4 regions of the Mesorhizobium shangrilense genome follow, and region 3 is predicted to be linked to each of the others. Evidence: riboswitches for the same ligand, from Rfam matches in the RefSeq annotation. Region 3 holds a riboswitch; each other region holds the start of a gene.
What was found. A riboswitch is a leader RNA that binds a small molecule or an ion and turns the genes downstream of it on or off. The one in region 3 is predicted to bind cobalamin.
Positions count from the first base shown of each region.

Region 1: it holds a riboswitch for cobalamin, as region 3 does, so the genes downstream of both, ABVQ20_RS00965 (CbtB domain-containing protein) here and ABVQ20_RS10860 (DUF1636 family protein) in region 3, are expected to answer to the same signal.
Region 2: it holds a riboswitch for cobalamin, as region 3 does, so the genes downstream of both, ABVQ20_RS04345 (DUF1636 family protein) here and ABVQ20_RS10860 (DUF1636 family protein) in region 3, are expected to answer to the same signal.
Region 4: it holds a riboswitch for cobalamin, as region 3 does, so the genes downstream of both, ABVQ20_RS20845 (aromatic ring-hydroxylating oxygenase subunit alpha) here and ABVQ20_RS10860 (DUF1636 family protein) in region 3, are expected to answer to the same signal.

Region 1 covers NZ_JBEWSZ010000001.1:164,307-168,511, forward strand. Annotated here, with positions in the region: gene ABVQ20_RS00950 (aromatic ring-hydroxylating oxygenase subunit alpha) at 1-602, shown strand, start outside; gene ABVQ20_RS00955 (hypothetical protein) at 589-1,194, opposite strand; gene ABVQ20_RS00960 (CbtA family protein) at 1,325-2,071, opposite strand; gene ABVQ20_RS00965 (CbtB domain-containing protein) at 2,233-2,442, opposite strand; adenosylcobalamin (AdoCbl) riboswitch at 2,488-2,574, opposite strand; gene ABVQ20_RS00970 (histidine phosphatase family protein) at 2,983-3,555, shown strand; gene metH (methionine synthase) at 3,671-4,205, shown strand, end outside.
Region 2 covers NZ_JBEWSZ010000001.1:831,845-836,049, reverse strand. Annotated here, with positions in the region: gene ABVQ20_RS04355 (NADH-quinone oxidoreductase subunit A) at 1-240, opposite strand, end outside; gene ABVQ20_RS04350 (winged helix-turn-helix domain-containing protein) at 573-1,772, shown strand; cobalamin riboswitch at 1,802-2,008, shown strand; gene ABVQ20_RS04345 (DUF1636 family protein) at 2,047-2,475, shown strand; gene cobW (cobalamin biosynthesis protein CobW) at 2,478-3,515, shown strand; gene ABVQ20_RS04335 (cobaltochelatase subunit CobN) at 3,535-4,205, shown strand, end outside.
Region 3 covers NZ_JBEWSZ010000001.1:2,146,100-2,150,304, reverse strand. Annotated here, with positions in the region: gene ABVQ20_RS10870 (antibiotic biosynthesis monooxygenase family protein) at 1-177, shown strand, start outside; gene ABVQ20_RS10865 (AraC family transcriptional regulator) at 234-1,067, opposite strand; cobalamin riboswitch at 1,356-1,561, shown strand; gene ABVQ20_RS10860 (DUF1636 family protein) at 1,655-2,053, shown strand; gene ABVQ20_RS10855 (ABC transporter ATP-binding protein) at 2,050-2,838, shown strand; gene ABVQ20_RS10850 (ABC transporter substrate-binding protein) at 2,870-3,817, shown strand; gene ABVQ20_RS10845 (FecCD family ABC transporter permease) at 3,847-4,205, shown strand, end outside.
Region 4 covers NZ_JBEWSZ010000001.1:4,310,554-4,314,758, reverse strand. Annotated here, with positions in the region: gene ABVQ20_RS20850 (FAD-binding oxidoreductase) at 1-944, opposite strand, end outside; gene ABVQ20_RS20845 (aromatic ring-hydroxylating oxygenase subunit alpha) at 1,023-2,270, opposite strand; cobalamin riboswitch at 2,464-2,665, opposite strand; gene ABVQ20_RS20840 (DUF680 domain-containing protein) at 3,180-3,386, shown strand; gene ABVQ20_RS20835 (DUF680 domain-containing protein) at 3,459-3,665, shown strand; gene ABVQ20_RS20830 (DUF680 domain-containing protein) at 3,733-3,972, shown strand; gene ABVQ20_RS20825 (ABC transporter ATP-binding protein) at 4,056-4,205, opposite strand, start outside.

The DNA of each region.
Region 1 (4,205 bases), 2.0 Mb from region 3:
GCATAGGCCCCTTCGCCGGTCCATGGTGGCAGGTCGAGCGCTTTCCGCTCAACAAGGGGCATGTCGGGCTCACCATCGACGGCGCGCTTGCCTGCCGGAAGCTGATGGTCGAGGGCGCCGGCGACATCGGCTCGCTGCGCTGGGCCATCGAGCCGCACAGTTTCTGCCATTCGACCGCCGATACCACGGTCTATTTCAGCGCCATGCCGACCGCGGCGGGAGAGACGGTGGTGACCTGCAAATGGCTCGTCCACAAGGACGCGGTCGAGGGCGTCGACTACGACGTCGAGCATCTCACCGCCTTGTGGAACGTCACCAATCTCCAGGACCGGGACCTGGTGGAGGTCAATCAGCGTGGCGTGAACTCGGTGGGGTATGTACCCGGGCCCTACAGCCTGCCCGACGAAGCCTATGTCCTGGCCTTCGCCGACTGGTATTGCGACAAGGCCATGGACTATATCGCGGCGCGCACGGGCGTGGACGCAAGGCCAATCGAACTGCGCGGCGTGATCTCCGGCGCCGTCGTGAGCAACCTCACGCCGGCCGGGGAATTGCAGGCAAGCCCGGGTCGGGCTCCGCTTGCAACTACTAGACCGGATTGACGCCGCTGGCATCATCGCGGCGCCGGGCCTTTGGACCCGCAAGCGCCAGCACGCCCGCCGTGAGCAGCAGCGCCAGCATGGCGAAAGTGACCAGGCTGGGAACGTGGAAGAAAATGCCGCTCCAGCCGGGCGAGATCACGTTCGCGGTGTTGAAGGCTTCGCCGCTGAACCGGCACATCACGAACGATGCCTGGTTGCGGACCATGTCGGCGTCGATGTCGGAGATCAGTGCGTCGACGGCCTGCTTCTGGTCACCCATCTCCCGCATGTAGACCAGCAGCGCCTGCGCCGCCGACAGATAGGCATGGCTGCATTCGTTGAAGGGGCTTTCCTCGTCGCGCAGGCTGCCGGGCACCAGGCCCCACAGGCAGTAGCTGTACTGGATGTTGCCGTAGTTCATCAGCCGCCGGAACGTCAGGTCGGTCCGTTGCTGGCGCGCGGCAAGGTCGAGGATCCTGCCGCGATAGTCATGGATGACAGCCATCTGGCCGTGGGTGAGGCTGGGTATCGCAATGCCGCTGGTCGGTCCGCCGACGCTGCCGCCATGGGCGGCGGCGGGAGCGGCAAAAGCGAAAAGCAGAACGGCGCCCACGAGGGACGCCGCCGCAAGGCGCATTGAACGGTTAATGCGCCGAAGCATTGCTAAAGCGCGACGCGCTTTAGTTTTTTGTTTTTGTGCATGTCGTTCTCCCAAAACCGGAGCCACTTTTGGGCGACATGCATTAGCGCATGGCCGGCCGTTTGGAGACCGGACGGCTAAGCTGGCCGCCATAGCTGCGTTCGACCAGGGCGCCGAAGACGAGGCCGAGGGTCGTCCACAGCACGACGTGGATGCCGAGCGAGGCGACGCGGAAGCGCCAGAGCAGGTCAGCCGAGAACTTTTCAGGCACTTCGTTGATGGGCGGCAGCGCGTACTGGACGAGGGCGATGAAGATGATGAACGCCGCACCGGCGATGATCGTCGCGTTCCAGGCGCCATACTGCGCCCACAGCCGCCGCGCCAGCGCCACGGCGGCGATCAGCGCCGCGATGGAAACCATCAGCATGACGAAGTACAGTTCCGTGCGCGCGCCGATCGTATCGCCGTTGCCGACCGAGGGCGGATTGGCCGGATATTTGATGTAGGGCACCAGGACGATGGCGACGAAGCCGGCCAGCGCCAGGAGGGCGGCGGTGCCGCGCGGACCGAAATTGCTGACGCGGCCATAGGTATAGGCAAACACCAGCGAGAACAGCCCGCCGACCGCCGCGCCATAGACCAGCACGCCGGTCAACAGGCCAAGGCCGGCCTGTGTCGAGCGGCTGACGATTTCGGGTTCAGGCGCTTCGCCTGCGGCCTGGGCGTTGGCCTCCTCGAAGGCGATGGCGCGGTCGACCTGCGGCTCGCCGTAGATCCTGGCGAAGCCGAATGCGAGAATGCCGGCGAAGATGCCGACCAGCATCCCGCGAAGAAGAAGATTTCCAACCATGACCGTTGTCCCCACGGCATGATGCGCTGCCGGTTGGGCAGGGATCATGCGTTTGTTGCATGTTCATTGCATTGCAAGACCGTAACGCGTCCCTGAAGGACGCGCGGCCTAAAGCACTATGTCAATTGCCCGAAGCGCGGCGCGCTTCCGGGCGGAATGCATCAGTGACAGGGGAAGCCAAGCAGGTGGCGGCCGTCATGCACGAACTCGTGCACACCCATGCCGGAGATCAGCGAGGTCGCGCCTTGCTCCGCGCCGATGAAATAGATCGCCAGCATCAGGAGAAGACCGCCGAAGATCGCCCACGGCAAAAGTTCTTTTACAGGGATAGCAACCGGACCGTAGGCGGGTGCGAAAGTAGCGTTGGACATATGGACCTCTCCTGGGATGCTGCGTCCCGTTCCTCAAACTTCAGCTACGGGAGAAGGCCTGACTTTCAGCAACAACATTGCCGATCACAGTGGCGCGACCGTGCCGGATTTACACCGGCTTCCAAACCCGTATCGTTGAAGACCATATCCACCGGATCGATAGCCGTCAACGAATTGTGGGTGGTGGCGGTATGCCAGTTTGAAATTAGACGCGCGCTACTCGGATCCGGCACGATTCTTATATGCTTGACGCAAAGCACGGAGCATTGGCGTGGCAGACGAAGGCGACCTGAACCGGAATAACCAGCGCTTGCTGCGCAAAACTGAATTCAAGGGCACGGACCATCTTCAGTATATCTGGGCCGTCCAGTGTGAACGGGAAGCCTGCGGACACGTCTATGGTGCCAATGGCTCGGACTTCCATCATCGCCGTTGCCCGAAGTGCGACGGTGGGGCGCCGGGAATATAGTATGTCAACGAAACTAGAGGTCCGGGCGTACCTGCGGAATCCTGCGCTCGGTGAATGAAATAGGCAGTCTCATGCTCGTACGCCTCACCATGATCCGCAGCGGGGCAACGCTGGCGACGCGCAAGGGGGCGTTCGCGCTCGACGAGGCGCTGGAGCCGCGCGCGCATGGGCTGGCGGCGGCGGTTGGGGCGGGATTGCGCCGTGCTAACCGGGTGCTGACGAGCCCGATGCTGCGAGCCCGGCAGACCGCCGAGGCGATGGCGCTGCAGGCTTCCGTCGAGCCTCTTCTGATGGATCAGGACCATGGACGTTGGGCAGGCAAGAGTCTTGAAGAGGTTCACGGGGACGACCCTGAGGGCATCGCGGCCTGGCTTGGCGACCCCGATGCTGCCCCGCATGACGGCGAATCGCTGGCCGATGTGTCGCGCCGGGTTTCGGCCTTCATGGACGGGCTGATGGCGGAGCATGGCCATACGATCGCGGTGACGCATGCCAGCGTCATCCGCGCGGCAATAGTCCATGTCCTCGGCGCGCCGCTTTCCGCCTGCCGCAGGATCGATATCGAGCCGCTGGGCGTCACCGAATTCTCCAGCGACGGACGCCGCTGGATGCTGCGGGTCACCAGGCCGGAGAAGGCCGATTGAGCGGACGACAACCAACGCCTTGGAAAGCGGCGTGACAAACAACGCTTGAAGGCGTATGTTGACATAAAGATGTCTTTATGTGACTTGGGTTAAGCTGTCGCCCCAAGGATAAAAAATGTCGCAGAATTCGCCATCGCTGGACGATCTCCTGGGCCCTGTCGCGGCCAAGCCCGACGGTTCGGAGGTGCTTGCGGCGCTGACCGCGGCGGCACGGGAACGCATCCTCATCCTCGACGGCGCCATGGGCACGCAGATCCAGGGGCTCGGCTTTAACGAGGATCATTTCCGCGGCGAGGTCTTTGCCGGCTGCGCCTGCCACCAGCAGGGCAACAACGACCTCTTGATCCTGACGCAGCCTGGGGCGATCGAGGAGATCCACTATCAGTACGCCATTGCCGGCGCGGATATCCTCGAGACCAACACCTTCTCCTCGACTTCGATCGCCCAGGCCGATTACGGCATGGAGGACGCCGTCTATGCGCTGAACCGCGATGGCGCGCGACTGGTGCGGCGCGCCGCGAAAAGGGCTGAGCAGGAAGACGGCAAGCGCCGGTTCGTCGCCGGCGCGCTGGGGCCAACCAACCGCACCGCGTCGATGTCGCCGGATGTCAACAATCCCGGCTATCGCGCTGTAAGTTTTGACGATCTGC
Region 2 (4,205 bases), 1.3 Mb from region 3:
CAGGAAGGCAACTTCCAGATCGAAGATGATGAACAGGATCGACACCAGGTAGAAGCGGATGTCGAATTTCATGCGGGCGTCGTCGAACGAGTTGAAACCGCACTCGTAAGCGGAAAGCTTTTCGGGATCGGGGTTGCGGTAGGCCACCAGGAAGGGCGCCGCCAGCAGCGCAAGGCCGACCACAAGTGCCACGCCGATGAACAGGACGATGGGCAGGTATGAACCTAGAAGTGCGTTCATGCTCGGCTTTCCGTTGGCGCCAATCCACTTTGATTACAGCACCAGACCCACTTGCGGAAGCGTGACAGTTTAACCGCTGAACCGTTTTAGGGGCTCTATGCTGCAACGCGGCGAGGGTTAGCGCAGCGCTTTCGGCGAAGCAAGTCAAACCTTGTTCAAAACACCGACCTGGACGGCATATACGGGGAAACTGGTCCGATACGCTCCTGTTTGATTTCCTTCACTTTTTACTCCACTTTTCTCTCCTGACATATATCCCGCCAAAACCCTGCTAGCATTCCGCGGAATCACGATCTTACTCCATCCCGAACCCCCATCAGAGTCGCACCCGCATGAAGGAAAAAATCTCGCTTCCCATGGCCCGGCGCATCGCTCTTGCCGCCCAGGGTTTCATGGACGCCAGACCGGCCGGCACGCCCGATCGACGCCATCTCGGTCGCGTGCTCGCCCGTACCGGCCTGCTGCAGATCGATTCCGTCAGCGCGGTGGTGCGCGCTCATTATATGCCGCTCTATTCGCGGCTTGGCCCCTACCCGCTCGCTTTGCTCGACAACGCCGCGGTGACGCGCAAGCGCACGGTGTTCGAATACTGGGCCCACGAAGCCTCCTTCCTGCCGGTCGAAACCTACCCGCTGATGCGCTGGCGGATGGAACGGGCCGAGCGTGGCGATGAAATGTATACCGGGCTGGCCAAATGGGGGCGTGAACATGCCGCCTATGTCGAAGAGATCTACCGGCACGTCGTTGATCGGGGCCCGATCGCGGCTTCCGCGCTGGAAGGTCAGAAAGGCTCGGGCGGCTGGTGGGGCTGGAGCCATGCCAAGCACGCCTTCGAATGGCTGTTCTGGGCCGGGCGCATCACCACGGCGCACCGTCGCGGTTTCGAGCGATTCTACGATCTGCCAGAGCGCGTACTGCCGCAGGCGATCCTAGATCTGCCGGTGCCCGCCGCCGAGGACGCGCACCGCGAATTGCTGCGAATCTCCGCCCGCGCCCACGGCGTGGCGACGGCCGGCGACCTGCGCGACTATTTCCGCCTCTCCCCCGCCGACATGAAGGGGCGGCTCGAGGAACTGATCGATCTCGGCGAGTTGATGCCGGTGCGCGTCGAGGGCTGGGACAAGCCGGCTTACCTTCACAAGGACGCGCGCCTGCCACGAAAAATCGAGGCCCGCGCCCTGCTGGCGCCTTTCGATCCGGTCGTCTTCGAACGATCGCGCTCGGAGCGCCTGTTCGATTTCCGCTACCGCATCGAGATCTATACGCCGGCTGACAAGCGGCAATACGGCTATTACGTCCTGCCGTTCCTGCTCGGTGACAGGATCGTCGCGCGCGTCGACCTCAAGGCCGACCGCCCGGCGAGCGTGCTGCGCGTCCATGCCGCCTATGCCGAACCCGGCGCGCCGCCTGAAACCGCCGCCCAGCTCTTCGAGGAATTGAAGCAGATGCAAGGCTGGCTCGGGCTTGAACGCATTGAAGTGACGCCGGCTGGTGATCTGGGTCCGGCGCTGGCCGACATCGCCGTGTCGTAAGCTCGCGTTGACACCGCTGCCCGCAAAAGCCTAAATCCGCTCCAGACGGTCTCTTCTCTTCAAAGGGAGGAGCCAAGAGGGAATGCGGTGCGGGATCGAAAATCCCAAATCCGCGGCTGTCCCCGCAACTGTAAGCGACGAGCCGAAGCCGAAAACCACTGGGATGTTCCCGGGAAGGCGGCTACCCAAGGCGATGACCCGCGAGCCAGGAGACCTGCCGTCTGCGACAAGAAGAATCCGATCGCCCGGCGGGTTTCCGGGCAAGGAGCAAGATTTGGATCACGACAGCAGTCTTTCGGCTGGAAGAGCGGATTTTTCATCCGGCCATGACAATGCCCTCGAAAAGGTCACCGTCATCGTCTGCGCATCATGCCGCGACGAAACCGGCTCCGACGCCCATCCCCGCGCCGGCGAACTGCTGGCCGAAGATACGCGCCGCGCCGCATCCGGCGAAGATATCCGCATCCGCAGCGTCGAATGTCTCGGTAACTGCAAGCGCCGGCTCAGCGCGGCCATCCTGCGCGATGGCTGCTGGAGCTACGTCTTCGGCGACCTGACCGCGACCAGCGGCGCCGATCTGGTCACCGGCGCAAAACTCTTCGCCACCTCGACCGATGGCCTCATTCCGTGGCGTGGCCGTCCCGATAGCCTCAAGCGCGGCCTTGTTGCCCGCATCCCTCCCCTCGACATGTTGAAGGACTGACCATGACCGCTTCCGTCTCTCGTGTTCCCTGCACCGTCATCACCGGCTTCCTCGGCGCCGGCAAGACGACGCTGGTCCGCCATCTCCTGGAAAACGCCGGCGGCAAGCGTATTGCGATCATCGTCAACGAATTCGGCGACATCGGCATCGACGGCGAAATCCTCAAGGGCTGCGGCATCGACACCTGCCCGGAGGAAAACATCGTCGAACTGGCCAATGGCTGCATCTGCTGCACCGTCGCCGACGACTTCGTGCCGGCGCTCGACCAGATCCTGTCGCTGACGCCAAAGGTCGACCACATACTTATAGAGACGTCGGGCCTCGCTCTGCCCAAGCCGCTGGTTCAGGCCTTTCAGTGGCCGACAGTGAAGAGCCGGGTAACGGTCGATGGCGTTATCGCCGTGGTGGACGGCCCGGCGCTGGCCGAAGGCCGTGTTGCCAACGATATGGAAGCCCTGCAGGCGCAGCGCGTTGAGGACGAGACGCTCGACCACGACGATCCGGTCGAGGAAGTGTTCGAGGACCAGATCGCTTGCGCCGACCTGATCATCCTGTCGAAGAGCGACCTGATGGACGCCGCCGGTTCGGCCCGCGCCAACGCCATCATCAACGAACACTCCGCCCGTGCCGTGAAGATCGTGCCGACGTCTCACGGCAAGGTCGATCCCTCCGTGCTGCTTGGGCTTGGTCTCGCCGTCGAGGACGACATCGAGAACCGCAAATCCCATCATGACGGCGCATTCGACCACGAGCATGACGACTTCGACACGTTCATTGTCGACATTGCCTCGATCGCCAATCCCGACGAACTGGCAAAGCGCGTCGCCACCGTAGCCGAAGAAGAGAACGTGCTGCGCGTGAAGGGCTTCGTGGAGGTCGGCGGCAAGCCGATGCGGCTTTTGCTGCAGGCCGTCGGCCCGCGCGTCAACCATTACTACGACCGCGCCTGGACCCCCGAGGACGACCGTCGTTCGCGTCTCGTCGTCATTGGCCTCAAGGGGCTGAACCGTCCGGCGATCGAGCGTATACTCGCCGGCTGATTTTCAGACACGGGCCGCGATGCACATCCTCACCACGACATCCGCCTCGCTCGACGATCTCGCCGAGCCCGTCGATCTGCGGCAGACGCCGGCGGATATCGTGGCCCTGTCCTTCACCGACAGCGATCTCGCCGGACTGGCGGCGGCCTGGAAAGCCGATGCCGGCCGCCTGCCCTCGATGCGGCTGGCGGCGCTGCGTGACCTGCGCCATCCCATGTCCGTCGACCTCTGGGTCGACAGCGTCGCCCGCCATGCCAAGATCATCCTGGTGCGCATCCTCGGCGGCTACGACTGGTGGCGCTACGGCTGCGACCAGCTTGCCTCGACCGCCCGCGCACGCGGCATAAAACTGGCGCTGCTGCCCGGCGAATGCCGCGACGAGGATCTGCGCCTGATCGAAGCCTCGACGCTGCCGCGCGAGGAGCTCGACGGCCTGCTCGACTATTTTCGCGAGGGTGGCCCGGCGAATATGAGCGCGCTGGTGCGGCGACTGGCTGGGTTGGCAGGGTTGCAGGCAGAAGTTGTCGAGCCAGTCACAGTCCCCAAAGCCGGCTACTACGAACCGGATCGCGGTGTGGTTCCCCTCCCCCTCGAGGGGAGGGTCCAGCCGCAGGCCGGGGGTGGGGTCGCTGCGGCAGTGCGCCGACTTCAAGATAAGCCGAGCCCGGTCGCATCGACCCCACCCGACCC
Region 3 (4,205 bases):
GCCAGCCTGCACCGCGGCCTCGATGGCAGTCGTGTCGTCAACTATGCCCAGGCGCGGGACGAGGCGGCTATGCGCCGCGTGTTCAAGCATCTGCAGGAAAATGGTTTTCTGGAGCGCAACAAGGCATTAGGGCAGGCTCATCCCGGACTCTATGAGGTCGCCATCACCGTGGAATGAATGGCGGCAATGTGATCGTGTTTCGGCAATTGTGGCCGAACACGATCTGCGGGGCTCTACCCCCTGACCGGTATCCATATCTCCAGTCCGCCATCGCCGCTACGAGGATTGAATTCCCTGCCATAGCGCTCGAATTCGGGCGCGTCGGCGATCTCATGGCCGGACACCGGCAGCCATTTGTTCCAGATCGTATTGACCGTTCGGCGAATGGTCGAGATGTGCTCGCGATGGGCGAAGACGGCATATTTCTGAGCCGGCACCCGGACTCGGCAAAGCTCCTTGGGCAGGTCGGAAAAGTCGGACACTTCGACGCCGGCGATGTAGTCGAAATTGCCGGCGTCATCGCCGTTGACGCAGACGCCGTAGGCGATGTCGCCGGTTTCGCCGGGAATGTTGCCGATGTAGGGGCCGAAGCGTTGCCATTGCATCGGAATGGCGGCGCTGGTCTCGCAGCTGTAGCGCTCGCCTAGACCGGCGATCAGAAAGGCGCGGCTGGTTTCGAAGCGCGGCGGTTCGAGAGTGACAAGGAACGACTGGTCCATCAGGATTGGCTCCACGAGATGGAGGTTCTTGAGGTTGCCCTGCGCGCGAACCAGTTCCGGCGTGGTGCCGAACTGGTCGCGGAAGGCGCGGGTGAACGCCTCATGCGAGTTGTAGCCGGCGTCGAGCGCGACCGAGAGGATGTCCGGCGCTCCGGCGGCAAGTTTGCGCGCCGCCTCTGTCAGCCGGCGCGCGCGCATGTAGCCCATTACCGAGCGGCCCGTGGCGGCCCCGAAAGCGCGCGTTACATGAAAGCGCGATACACCGCTCCTCTCAGCGATGTCGTCGAGCGTGACCGCTTCCGGCAGATGGCTTTCGACGAACCACAATGCTTTTTCGGTCGGGTTCATGCATCTCCTCGCAATTGACGCGGCCATTGTGACACCCGGCCTCACGGCCAGTTTGATCGAAATTGCGCATCGCGCAAAATCGAAACCATCTCGGCACGTGACCCAACAGCTCGGAGTGGCACGAGCGTTGATGCCGCGGGTCGAATTCAGCGAGCGCCCGACGGACCAAAGGGTTGACGTGCAGGCAATATTGTCTTAGTAATAATATTACATAACATTAATTTGAAGAACCAGCGATCCGGAAGGTGCGGTTCATCAAAAAATCATTGCGATGGGCTCGGGGGAAAACTACGGTGGGGCGGTGATGGTCCCCGCGCCGAAAGGCGAGGGGTGAAAAGGGAACGCGGTGAGATCCGTCTGGATCGAGGCCGTGGCTGCCCCCGCAACTGTAAGCGGCGAGCAAAATCCGAAATGCCACTGGCCGGCAAGGCTGGGAAGGCAGGATGGCGCAACGACCCGCGAGCCAGGAGACCTGCCATCAGCATGAGTTGACCGGACGGGGTGTACCGGGAGGAGACGTGGCCGTCGGTCTTGTCGACCGATTGCCAGGACTTCCTTCCGTCGCCAGTTGAGAAAGTGACGGAAAGTTGGACGCCTCCCAGGCCATCCACCGCATTATCGTATGCACGCTTTGCCGCGATCCCGCGACCGGGACCAGGACGGGCGAGGATTTGTGCGCGGACTTGCGTTCCCGTCTCTCGGCTGACAGCGAGATGGCTCTCCTGGACTATGCGGTCGAAGGCATCGCCTGCATGGCAGGCTGCGCCCGACCGCTGACGGTCGCCTTTCAGGCGGCGGGAAAAGCGTCCTATCTTTTCGGCCCCATCGACCGGCAAACCGATGCAGTCGAACTGTTGGAATTCGCAAAACTCTACGCGTCGCTTGCCGACGGCTGGTGCAATTCCGGGCAACGTCCGGCCGGGCTGGCCGACAAGACACTGGCCCGCATCCCTGGCTCCAATAGTGCGGCGGGCGTCGGGATATGACCGTGGCTCTTCTCGAAGCGAGCGACGTGACAGCGATAGCCAATGGTCAGCGTCTGGTGGACGCGGTAAGCCTTTCGGTGGCGGCCGGCGATCGGCTTGCCATCATCGGTCCGAATGGCGCCGGCAAGACCACATTGCTGCGCATGCTGTCCGGCATGCTGCGGCCAAGTTCCGGAGAGGTGAAGCTCGCCGGGCGCCGGCTGGACAGGATTTCGGCGGCCGAGCGCGCGCTTCACATGGCCGTCGTCGGCCAGACCGATCAACCCGATCCACGGTTAGCCGTGATCGACTATGTCGAGCTTGGACGGATTCCGCATGCCGGCCTGCGGCGAAGGGCCGAGGAGCGCGACATCGTCGTGGAAGCGCTCTGCAGGACCGGTCTGCTACCGCTGCTGGGCCGATCCATCGGATCGCTGTCCGGCGGCGAACGGCAGCGTGCCCAGCTTGCGCGCGCCATCGCGCAGGAGCCAAGAATCCTGTTCCTTGACGAGCCGACCAACCATCTCGACCCGCGCGCCCGCAGCGAGCTGCTCGAGCTCGTCGCCGGGCTGGGCATGACCGTGATTGCGGTGCTGCACGACCTGTCGCTGGTATCGCCGTTCGCTACCACGGTCGCGGTCATGGATCGGGCCCGGCTGCTTGCGCTCGCGGCGCCGCGCGAGGCGCTGACCCAGCAACTGATCCGCGAGATTTTCGGCGTCGATGTGTTTCGCCTGCGGCATCCAACCGAAGATCGCGAACTGACGGTCTTCGAAGTGCCGAACCGCGCCTTGTCGCCATCCTGATCCGAATTCTCACCCAAAAGGAGCTACATCCGTGAATCGCCTCGTCTTCTCCCTTGCCTTGTCATTGCTGTCCACGACCGCCTTTGCCTTTCCGGTGACCGTCGACAGCTGCGGCAAGCCGCTGACGTTCGACGCCGCGCCGAAGCGCGCTGTCATCCACGACCTCAACATGACCGAGATGGCCTTCGCTCTCGGGTTGCAGCCCTCGATCGTCGGCCTCACCGGCATCACCGGATGGTATAAGGTCGGCCCCGAATTCACGGCCGAGCAGGGTTCGATCCCGGAACTTGCGCCAAAGTACCCGACGATGGAAAACCTCGTCGCGGTCGATCCGGATTTCTTCTTTGCCGGCTGGTACTACGGCATGAAGCCGGGTGGCGAGGTGACGCCCGGAACACTCGCTCAGTACGGCATCAAGACACTGGTGCTGACGGAGAGCTGCGTCCATCTCGACAAGAACCGCCCCGCCGCGTCGATGGACCTGCTCTATGGTGACGTCGAAAAGCTGGGCAAGATCTTCGGCAAGGAAGCGAAGGCGCAAGAGCTTGTTTCGGGCTGGCAGAAGCAGCTTACCGACATCACGGCAAAGGTCGGTGACCGCAAGGGCACGCGTGTGTTTCTTTATGACTCCGGCGACGACAAGCCTTTCACCGCTGGCAAGTTCGCGATCCCCAGCGCCATGATCTCCGCCGCCGGCGGCGAAAACGTCATGGCCGATATGGAGACCAGCTGGGGCACGACGGACTGGGAAACAGTGGCGTCGCGCAATCCGCAATTCCTGATCCTGCTCGACTATCAGGACGGCGGCGGCTACCAGAAACTGCTCGATTTCCTGGAGGTCCACTCGGCCATGAAAGAGACGGATGCGGTGAAGAACAAGCGTTTCGTCGCCCTGCGCTACGCCGAGCTGACGCCTGGGCCAGCCAACATCGTGGCGATCGAGAAGATCGCCAAGGCGATGCACCCGGAAGCCTTCTGAGCTTGCCCCACAAGGCATTCGGATTGGCCATGGCGGCGGGAGCGGCGGTGATCGCTGCTCTCGCCTTGTTGTCGATCGCCTATGGCTCGACGCTGATACCGTTGTCGGACGTGATTGCAGCGCTCGGACATGCGGTCGGGCTGGACGGGCACGCGGTGTCAGGCCCCGTCGGAAAGATCGTTGTCGATCTGCGGCTGCCGCGCACGATCATGGCCATTTGCGTTGGCGCGGGACTGGGCGTCGTCGGTGCATTGTTGCAGACCGTGACGCGCAACGACCTCGCCGATCCATTCCTGTTCGGCCTCTCGTCGGGAGCCGCCGCCGGCGCGGTTTCCGTGATCACCGTCTTCGGCGACAGTTTTGGCATCTGGACCCTACCGGTCGCGGC
Region 4 (4,205 bases), 2.2 Mb from region 3:
CAAGCGGCGGGAATCCGGACCCCTGAAGCGCGTGCCGTCTGCAACACTGTCTGGCCGGCGACACATTCGGCATCGACATCCGAAAGCGAGAAGCGGATCGGCACCATGACTTCCACGGCGGCTTCGATGCCTTCCGTGGGCGAAGCGAAGGGAGCCGGTATTTCCTCCACGACAGAAGCGGCGAAGCTCTCCTGATGGTAGTGGTCCATGTCGAAACCCGTGGCTTCCAGCATGCCGCGCACGGCGCGCATGAAAGGATCTGGACCGCAGCAGAAGATCTCGCGCTCGCGAAAGTCGGGCGCCAGCAGCGGCAGACGTATCGCGTCGATCCTGCCCATATGCCCGTACCAGCCTTCGCGGCTCGACCGTTCCTCGATCATGAAGCCGAGCGACAGGCCCGGCATATGGCCGCCAAGCAGCTCCAGCTCCTTGCGGAAGATGATCTCCTCCGGGCGCCGCGCGCAGTTGACGAAGCCGACGTCGGTCCATGGCGCGCAGTCGTTCAGCCAGCGCAGCATCGACATCATCGGCGTCACGCCGGAGCCGGCCGAAATGAACAGATACTTCGCGGCCGGGTGGCTATGCAGCGAAAAGTCGCCTGTCGGGCCATAGGCCTTGACGTGCGTGCCGGGCTTCAGATGGTCGAACATCCAGCGCGTGCCGATGCTGCCCGCCTGCGCCTTCACCGTCACCGCGATCGAGAATGGCCGCGACGGCGAGGACGACAGCGTATAGGTGCGCATCAGCGGGCCGTCGGCTGTCGGCAATTCCAGTGTCACGAACTGTCCTGGCTTGTAGCGGAACCAGGTCTGGTTGTCGGAGCGGAAGGTGAAGGTCTTAACGTCCGGCGCCTCGTCGCTGACGCCGATCACTTCCAGCACCTGAAGCCTGTCGTTCCAGGGCGTCATCTGGTCGAGATGACGATAGAGGCCAAGGTCAGTCATCGCGTTCATCCCTCAAGTCCTTCTTGCACTGCTCATGTCGTGATCCCAAAACCGCGGAGCACTTTTGGGCGACATGAGCTAGGCGACACTGCGCAGCGCCGGCCGGCCGCCTTCGGCAAGGCGCGGCCCGATGAAGTTCGCATACCACTCGACGAACTGGATCACGCCGCCTTCATGCAGCTCTGAATAAGGGCCGGGTTCATAGGCCGGCGACAGGATGCCGAAAGCATTCTCCTCGACGATACGGCGGTCCTGGTCGTTGGTCTCGGTCCAGACATGGGTGAGTTCGTCGAGCTTGTAGTCGACGCCCTCGACCGCATCCTTGTGCACCAGCCACTTCGTCGTCACCGCCGTTTCCGTGGCGCTGATCGGCAACACGCGGAAGGTCACCGCGTGGTCGCCGAGGATATGGTTCCACGTCGTCGGGTAGTGGTAGAGCAGCAGCGAACCGATCCGGTCGGTGGAAACACTGTCGGAAAGGTTCTTCTCCACGGCGCGCTTTCCCGTCATCGTGTAGCTGACGGCATCGCGCAGCAGCGGCGCGCGGGTGGCGCGGTACTGCCCGGCCGGATCGATGCGGAACCTGCTGGGCAAGCCCGCCGCCTCGCACTTCGCCCAATGCGCCAGCATTTCCGGATCGCTGTCGGCGCCCTGCACGCCGGTCACGGTCGGCGCCTCCGGGAACGTCTTGCACAGTTCCGGATGGTTGCCGGCGCAATGATAGCACTCGCGGTTGTTCTCCCAGACGAGCTTCCAGTTGCCCTTCTCGATGATCGTGCTCTCGAAGGCGACCTTTGCCTCGCGCAGCCGGTGCGGCAGAAGATAGGGTTCGATCATGGCGCGCATGGGCGCGAAATCGGCGGGTTCCTTGGCCAGGCAGATGAAGATGTAACCGCCGACGCTTTCGCAGGCGACCGGCTTCAGGCCGAACTGGCTCTTGTCGAAGCTGTCAGCCATCTGTCTTGCGAACAGAAGCCGGCCATCCAGCTCATAGGTCCATTGGTGATAGGGACAGACCAGTTTTGCCGCCGTGCCCTTGTCGGTGTTGCAGACGCGGCTGCCGCGATGGCGGCAGGAATTGTGGAAGGCGTTGATGTTGCCCTTCTGGTCGCGCACCAGGACAACCGGATAGTCGCCGATCTGGACGGTGATGAAGCTGCCGGGCTTCGGCAGTTCGCAATCATGGCCGATGAACAGCCAGTCGCGATACCAGATCAGCTCCATGTCGAGCTGGAAGTATTCCGGATCGGTATAGAAGGGCTGCTCGAGCGAGAAGCCGTCCCTTCGGCTGTGCAGCCGCTTAAGCATGTCGTTGCGCGCGTCCATGTCCTGTCCTCATGCTTTCGCATCGGCCCGAAATCGGACGATGCGCAATCCAAATCCCGAAGCGTATTTGCGCGGCCAACAGCGCACGACGCTCCAAAAACTGAACAGGAGGGGAAGAGAGGAAGGATTGGACGCAGGCCGGCAATGCGCCGGACATGCACGATCCACCTCTTGACCGCCCACCGCGATCAGTCGAGTTCAAAAATCTCGGGCTGGTTTCCGGGCTCTGGAGTGTCCATTTGGACGGTCGCAACACCTTCCCAGGCCTTGGCCCAGTGGTCTCCCGTTGCGACTTGAACTCCACCACCGTTGCGGGGGCAGCGCCGGATTTCGACCGGCTTCCCAATTCTCCGCTTCGTTTGTCTCGAAGCGGCACCTGAGATGCCATGATCTAATCACGATGGCGTTTGCGACATCGGCATGAAAGCGACATCGCATCCATGTAGCGCGACACGTATCCAAAACGTGCTGGCCCTGGATCGCAGGGCGGATCGCGGTCGGGAAGGTCACCCGTTGCGGGCCATAAGCGGCGGATTCGGCGCACCGGACTCGACCCCCAACGTGGTTAAAAACCGTTAACAGTATCAAAAAGTGACTATTAGCACTTTCTAAAATCGAACCGAACGGTTCGTTTCTGTTGACGGTGCGTGCAGCAGGGTGTGAACGCCGGCTCACGAACAGGGTCTGATGGGAGACCGTGGAATTCAAGTAACCGTTTGATCATAAACGATAAAATTAGAGGTGTAGAGACGTCTGGCACAATTTCAAGATGTGGATTCATGGTCCACGCGGAACAACTTCGTGATTGGAAATGGCCGGGTGGCTCACCCACATCGGGGCTGTCCGAACGACGCGAATTCCTTCCAAGACACGCCGCTAGACGGACGGAAAAATACTGGAGTACCAAAAATGAAAAAGATCATCATCACTGCCGCCGCCCTTCTGGCGATTTCCGGCAGCGCCTTCGCTGGCAGCGACAACTACGGTTCCAATGGCGCCAATCAGGCTGCCACTGCTGTCGACAGCTCGTACACGGCTTCCATCAAGAAGCCGGCTCCGGCTGCCCAGACGCCTGCCCCTCAGGGTGCTGACCATAACCTTTTCGGCAACAACTAACAGCCGATCCCTCGCAGACGGCGGGCACCGCCCGCCGCCCTCGCGGAATTCAGAAATTCAGGAGTACTTGAAATGAAGAAGATCATCCTCACCGCCGCCGCGCTTCTCGCGATTTCCGGCAGCGCTTTCGCCGGTAGCGACAACTACGGTTCGAACGGCGCCAACCAGCACGCTACCGCTGTCGACAGCTCGTACACGGCTTCGATCAAGAAGCCGGCACCGGCTACTCAGACGCCTGCCCATCAGGGTGCCGACCGTAACCTCTTTGGCAACAACTAACATTGCCGGCCAGAGGGATGGGCACGCCGATCCCTCCGGCCGAACTTGAAATTCAGGAGTACTAAAAATGAAAAAGATCATTCTTGCTGCCGCCGCCCTTCTGGCGATTTCCGGCAGCGCCTTCGCCGGTAGCGACAACTATGGTTCGAACGGCGTCAACCAGCCGGCTGTGACCAATGTCGACAAGGCCCCGACGGCGTCGATCGCCAACAGTGGCTCGCCGGTCTACAAGCTGCTCAATTCGTCGAATGATGCGCCGAAGTCCGCGCCTCAGGGTGCCGACCGTAACCTCTTCGGCAACAACTAACAGCTGAAATTGATATACAAAAAAGAGCGGCGGGCCTGGCCCGCCGCTCTTTTTTGCGTCGCTGGTTTTGGCGCTGGCCTGTCTCAGGCCGCCTTCGCCTCTGCCGCGTGCAGCGCGAATGAACGCCCGTCCGTGTCGAAGATATGGAGGTCCTCGGCGTTCGCGGTCAGCCGCAGCGTCGCCCCGCGCTTGACCTCGACATTGCCCGGCAATTTGGTCACCAGCGGCAGGTC